3 regions of the Fictibacillus iocasae genome follow, and region 1 is predicted to be linked to each of the others. Evidence: riboswitches for the same ligand, from Rfam matches in the RefSeq annotation. Region 1 holds a riboswitch; each other region holds the start of a gene.
What was found. A riboswitch is a leader RNA that binds a small molecule or an ion and turns the genes downstream of it on or off. The one in region 1 is predicted to bind lysine.
Positions count from the first base shown of each region.

Region 1 (2,273 bases):
AGGTCAGATAAAAGCAGCCCAGGATGTGCTTGAAAATGAGCTGAACTTGTTTATTCCTGTGGCAGGTCTTGCTAAAGATGACAAGCATAGAACATCCCAGCTGTGGATGGGTGATCCTCCTGAATATGTTTCGCTCGCGCGTAACAGCCAGCCCTTTTATCTGCTTCAGCGGATACAAGATGAGGTCCATCGTTTTGCGATATCGTTTCACAGGCAAGTCCGGTCAAAAGGGATGTTTGAATCGATCCTCGATGAAGTGGCTGGTGTCGGTGAAAAAAGAAAGAAAGCCCTCATGCGCCATTTTGGTTCGTTAAAAAAGATGAAAGAGGCTACCGTAGACGAGATTATAGCAGCCGGCGTTCCCAAATCCACCGCTGAACTCATTGCCGCCGCACTCAATAGCGCTGAATAAAGGGTTGCAAGAGCCTTTATCATCTGATACACTTAACTCAAATTTTATAAACAATGCCATTCTTCTTATAGAAGTGATGGTAGAGGAGCAAAAACCAAGAGTAACCCACCTGAAAAGCAGGAGCTTTTAAGACGGTGGCGGAAAGGGGATTTTTGCCGAAGTGCGAAGAGACTCCTGAATCTTCAAGCTGGACTTGTATTGAACAAATGCAGGGCTGTCACGCTTTTTCTTCCCGGGAAAGGTGTGGAGAACTATCTCACGGAAGGGGAAACAAACTTGGCTTAGCTGAACAAGCAGCAATAAGGTTTTTTCCTTATTTGCTGCTTTTTTATTTGTTTTTCTTTTTGCGAGCACAACAGTCAGAGAGGATGTTAGTTCATGGGAATCATTGTACAAAAATTTGGAGGAACAAGTGTAGGCAGTATTGAACGCATTCAAAACGCAGCAAGACGGGTTATAAAAGAAGCGGACCAAGGCAACCAAGTCGTTGTCGTCGTTTCAGCCATGGGAAAAACAACGGATGACCTTGTCTCCCTCGCTAGCCAGCTTTCCGCCCAGCCTTCAAAAAGAGAAATGGACATGCTTCTTTCAACAGGCGAACAAGTCACGATTGCCTTATTGTCCATGGCTCTGCAAGCAGAGGGGAAAAATGCCGTTTCATTAACAGGCTGGCAAGCGGGAATTGAAACAGAAGACCGTCCTTCGAATGCAAGAATCTTAAACATTGATACTAGCCGAATAGTTGGCTTGTTAGATAAAGAAAATATTGTCATTGTTGCCGGTTTTCAAGGCATGGTCGAGAAAACAAGAGAGATTACTACACTTGGGCGCGGAGGTTCAGACACGACGGCTGTAGCGCTTGCTGCGGCACTTGGGGCAGACCGCTGCGATATATACACAGATGTAACGGGTGTGTTCACCACAGATCCTCGCGTGGTAGCGTCCGCCCGTAAAATCCCTTCAATTTCATATGACGAGATGCTGGAGATGGCGAACCTTGGTGCAGGTGTCCTGCATCCGCGTGCGGTTGAATTCGCCAAAAACTTTCAAGTAAAGCTGGAAGTGAGATCAAGTTTGGCAGAAGAGAGAGGAACATTAGTAGAGGAGGAAGCAACAATGGAGCAAAACTTAATGGTGCGTGGACTAGCATTTGAAGGAAACATCACAAAGATTACGGTAGCGAACCTGCCTAATGGAATTGAAACTTTATCAAGCCTTTTTTCGACTCTTGCAGATAACGGCATTAACGTTGACATCATCATTCAAAACGTAGTGAATGAGAGCACGACAAACATCTCATTTTCTATTGATTCTTCTGTACTCGGAGAAACACAGGATGTTCTGGCCGCATGCCAGCAGGAACTCGGATTTGAGTCGATTATAACAGAAGGCGGTTTGGCGAAGGTATCCATCGTTGGTTCTGGCATGATTTCAAATCCAGGTGTTGCAGCGAAAATGTTTAAAGGCCTCTCACAAAAAGGAATAATGATTAAAATGGTCAGTACGTCTGAGATCAAGGTGTCGACTGTGGTTAGCCAAGCAGACATGGTTAAAGCGGTAGAGACACTGCACGATGTGTTCGAGTTGGATGTTAGACAGCCTGCCCATCAGCTTTAAACAAACTGGCTCCTGAAGCATGCTTCAGGAGCCGGTTTGTTTTCTATCTTAGCAAGAAGTAGGCAGTGGCGTATACTCGATCTCGAAGCCAAGGTCTTCAAGCATTTTATGATCAGCTGTTGATGCTTGTCCTTCTGTCGTCAAATAGTTTCCAACAAAGATGGAATTGGCAGCATAGAGGCCGAGCGGCTGAAGGCTGCGCAGGTTCACTTCACGTCCGCCTGAAATTCTGATTTCTTTGGAT
Region 1 covers NZ_JBHTCP010000012.1:100,623-102,895, reverse strand. The annotation lists gene uvrC (excinuclease ABC subunit UvrC) at 1-412, shown strand, start outside; lysine riboswitch at 485-674, shown strand; gene ACFQPF_RS06415 (aspartate kinase) at 791-2,029, shown strand; partial or broken gene bioB (biotin synthase BioB) at 2,078-2,273, opposite strand, start outside.

Region 2 (2,273 bases), on a different contig from region 1:
GACCGAGAAGCCGCTTCAGACACTGCAGGCAAAAAGCCTCGTAAAAGAAACGGGGCGTGCAGAAGGGACGGGGCGTGCGATTCTGTATGGTACAACCAAAACGTTTCTTGACCATTTCGGCCTAAAAACCATCGATGATCTTCCTCCATTGCCTGACAGTGTAAAGACAGAAGAAGAAGAGGAAGCAGCAGATTTGTTCTTTTCACGTTTTCAAGCATCATTCGATCCGGAAAACGAGGGGGAAAGCTAATGAAAGTCCTGCAAATAACAGGCGTCGAACTTGTAAAAGAAAAGCCAAACACATCAGAAGATTTCTTTAACCGTTCAACTGTGATATACACGGAGGGTGGAAGGGAAATTGCCTTTGAGCTGCTGTATGTCCGTTTTTTCGAAGAACAGTTTGCGCAGCAAGCCGGCTGGAATAAAGACGCTGTACTTACTGTAGAAAATCAGGCGTATTCAATGAAAGAAATCGCTGCCCTTGCCGCCATTTTATCTGATGAAAGCTTAAGAAAAAAGAGAAAAGCATATATTAATGATTTCGTCATGTTTTCTTCTTTTTTTCAAGATGAAAACGTCATCGAAGTGAAGAATAGGCTAGCTTCAGCAGAAAAACTGGTTAAAAATCATTAAAACGGGTTGACGGTTTGCGTAAATTTTGATAATCTCCTACCTGTTGGCTAAAAAAATAGTTAAATCCTCATTTTAATCTCGATGAGGTAGAGGTTGCATTATTCATGAGTATAGCATCAGAGGCTCCCGGGGCCGTTGAGGATGCTAGAAAGGGGACAATGCCGAAGTCTGCAGGCGCCGGAGCGCTCTATAGGCTGGGACTGTATCGAACAGGTGCAGGACTGTCACGAATATTATCGTGGAGCGCTATCAGAGATTTTTATGCGGGTTTATTTTGTAAATAAACGCGCTCCTGCCTATTGGCGAGGGCGTTTTTTTGTTGCCAAAAACAGAGAATTTGGAGGAGATTATTATGTCATCAAATAAATGGGGTATGTGGCTGCTCACAGCTTTTGTAGTAGGCAACATGGTCGGATCGGGCATATTCATGCTGCCGAGTACACTCGCACAAACTGCGAGTCCGCTCGGTGTTACCATCGCTTGGATCGTAACTGGTGTCGGGGTGTTAATGATCGCTCTCGTGTTTGGAAAGCTGTCATTGAGAAAGCCTGAACTGACGGCAGGACCGCAAAGCTACGCTAAAGCGATGTTCAAAAATGAAAATTACGGGAAGCTTGCAGGCTTCAGCATGGTATGGGGCTATTGGGTCGCCAACTGGATCTCGAACGTAGCGATCATTACGAGCTTCGCTGGATATTTATCCGCATTTTTCCCTGTTATGAATTCAAGTGAACCATTGTTCCAGGTTGGCGGACAAAATGTGACTGTGGGCAAAGCTGTCACGTTTGCCGTATGCACGCTCCTGCTTTGGGGAACTCACACACTTCTTGTTCGAAGCATGAACAGTGCAGGGAAACTCAACTTTGCTGCTACAGCAGCAAAAGTGGCAGGATTTGCATTGTTTATAGTAGCAGCACTGTTTGCCTTTCAAGCTTCTAACATCGGGGAGCTGTACTCGGCTGTGCCTGGTGAAGGAACGGAATCCAACGGTTTGTTCAAGCAAGTTGAGCTAGCGGCGATCTCAACGCTTTGGGCATTTGTCGGGATCGAGTCTGCGGTCATCTTATCAGGGCGTGCGAGATCTCAAAAAGATGTGGGCCGCGCCACGATGCTCGGTCTATTCATCGCTTTAGCCATCTACATGGGTGTTACACTTCTGACGATGGGCATTTTGCCACAGGACGTCCTGCAATCATCTGATAAGCCATTTGTTGACGCACTTTCTGTCATGGTTGGCAGCACAGGTGCTACCATTATGGCATTACTTGCTGCAATATCTCTTTTCGGGGCCACGATTGGCTGGATCCTGATCAGCTCGGAAGTACCATTTCAAGCAGCTAAGTCTGGAATATTTCCAGCTTATTTTGCGAAACTGAACAAAAACGGGAGTCCAGCTCGCGCGCTCACGGTCACAAACGTCATGAGCCAAATCTTTATCTTTTCTGTCATTTCAGGAACGATCAGCCAGGCGTATACGTTTTTGATTACATCTGCGACACTCGCTTATTTAATTCCATACCTCGTTTCGGCACTTTATTTTTTAAAGCTGGCGTTAAGTGGAGAAACATACGGCATCAATGGAATAAAAGGGTCACGCACAATAGATGCCGTTATAGCGCTATTTGCTCTTCTTTATTCGT
Region 2 covers NZ_JBHTCP010000011.1:47,867-50,139, forward strand. The annotation lists gene scpB (SMC-Scp complex subunit ScpB) at 1-250, shown strand, start outside; gene ACFQPF_RS05840 (hypothetical protein) at 250-633, shown strand; lysine riboswitch at 713-890, shown strand; gene ACFQPF_RS05845 (amino acid permease) at 983-2,273, shown strand, end outside.
Region 2: it holds a riboswitch for lysine, as region 1 does, so the genes downstream of both, ACFQPF_RS05845 (amino acid permease) here and ACFQPF_RS06415 (aspartate kinase) in region 1, are expected to answer to the same signal.

Region 3 (2,273 bases), on a different contig from region 1:
GTGACAGATCTTCATAGGATTCACGTCGGACCACGAGCTGAGCCTCACCGTTCTCCACAAACACCACAGCAGGCTTTGTCATGCGGTTATAATTGCTTGCCATGCTGTAGCCGTATGCTCCTGTGCAAAAGACTGCAAGCAGGTCCCCTTTTTGAGGCGAGGGCAGGAGTATGTCCCAGATGAGCATATCTCCGCTTTCACAGCACTTTCCGGCAACGGACATTAGTTGGCTGGCTTCTTCATTCGCACGATTCGCCAAAATGGCATCATATTTTGCCTGATATAAGGCTGGACGAATATTATCGCTCATACCTCCATCAACCGCAATGTATCGGCGGACACCAGGAATGTCTTTTTGGGTTCCAATCGTGTATAGTGTTGTCCCAGCATCCCCGACAAGAGAACGTCCAGGCTCTATCCAGATCTCTGGCATCTGACGGCCGGAGAAATTCGCCATCTGTTCCTTCACTTCATCGATCATCGCCTTCACATAAGTCTCGGGTGAGAGCGGTGTATCTTCTTCGGTGTAACGAATGCCAAAACCGCCTCCAAGGTTCAGGACAGCAGGAAAATAGCCAATTTTTTCGTCCCATTCTCCGATAAAACGGAACAATGTTTGGATCGCCATTGTAAAACCTGCCGTTTCAAAAATCTGTGACCCGATATGGCAGTGGATGCCAAGGACTTCGAGAACTTCCGAATTCAGCGCTTTCTTCAATGCACGGGCAGCTTGGCCATTCTGCACATCAAGACCGAACTTCGAATCTTCCTGCCCTGTTAAGATGTAATCGTGTGTATGAGCCTCAATCCCGGGCGTCACTCGAAGGAGAATGGCCGTTTCTTGCTGAGTTTCCTGGCAAATGTCCTCTAAGAGTGTCAGTTCATCTTCATTATCGACGACAAAACAGCCGATTTTTGAACGCAGTGCAAAGCGTATTTCTTCTTCGCTTTTGTTGTTCCCATGAAAATGTATGCGTTCTGGGGGAAAGCCCGACGCTAGAGCCGTATACAGCTCTCCTCCAGAAACAACGTCCAGACTTAGGCCCTCCTCTTCTGCCAGCTGCATGATGGCCATGCAGGAAAATGCTTTGCTCGCATAAGCGACTTGATAGGGTACATTTTCTTTTTTAAATACATTCTGAAAGCCTCGTGCCCGCTCTCTGATCAGCGCTGTATCGTACACATACAGCGGTGTGCCATATTCTTTGGCTAGGTCCGACGTATTCACTCCGCCAATCGTTAAATGGCCGTTCTCTTCTATCTTCATTGTTCCGTATAGATGCATTCTGTCTCTCTCCTTTTTGGATAAGAGAGTACACCGGCTGCTACAAAAAGAAAAAAGACAGCACATAATAAGGCAGTGCTGTCCTTTAAACCGCCCTCAATCGCCGGAATAGCTCTCCACTACATGTGTAGTGACAGTCCGATGCTTGCTTCAGCATCGGCCCAGCACGGACAGCTATGGGTGCCGTCCGAACTTCGGCAAATTGACCTTTCAGAAACCTTCTTCATGCCCATGCACTCTGGAATCATACTCTTTCGCTTTGCGCCTCTACCTCATCATGAGGCATTTTTTAATTAGTTAAGACTTTAACACAATCTGATTTTCCGTGCAAGCTATTTTCCAGAAGTAGGCTGTTTGTGCCTGTTTTGCGGGTGTACGATGCTTGGTCTGACATTCGAGCGCGGCACGGCGATCCTGACGACGACTTGCATGAACGCTTTCGCATTAAACGGGAGAAACGGCCATAAATAAGGCGTGTTCAAGTTCTGCACACTTGCCATGTAGATCAAAATAACCGTGATTCCGATCACAAAGCCCGGCACCTTAAACAGCATAACGAGCGTGATAAGCAAGAGTCGAATCATTTTATTGGCGATGCTCAGCTCATAGCTCGGTGTGGCGAAAGAGCCGATCGCAGCAATCGAAACGTAAAGGATGACCTCTGGAACGAACAATCCTACATCGATGGCAATCTGCCCGATAAGTACCGCTGCGATCAGCCCCATCGCGGTAGAAAGGGCGCTCGGGGTGTGGATGGCTGCCATCCTGAGCACATCGATCCCCATCTCAGCCAAATAAATTTGTACGAAAAGCGGGATGTTCGTTTTTTTGTTTGGCCCTATAAAGTCGATCGTATCGTTTAAAAGAGACGGCTCGACCGCGATCAAAAGCCAAAGCGGAACAAGGAGCAGCGAGGCGAGCATTCCTGCGAACCTTGTCCATCTTAAAAATGCCCCGATAAACGGTGTCTGTCTGTATTCTTCCGCAT
Region 3 covers NZ_JBHTCP010000011.1:42,846-45,118, reverse strand. The annotation lists gene lysA (diaminopimelate decarboxylase) at 1-1,285, opposite strand, end outside; lysine riboswitch at 1,387-1,563, opposite strand; gene ACFQPF_RS05810 (spore germination protein) at 1,618-2,273, opposite strand, start outside.
Region 3: it holds a riboswitch for lysine, as region 1 does, so the genes downstream of both, lysA (diaminopimelate decarboxylase) here and ACFQPF_RS06415 (aspartate kinase) in region 1, are expected to answer to the same signal.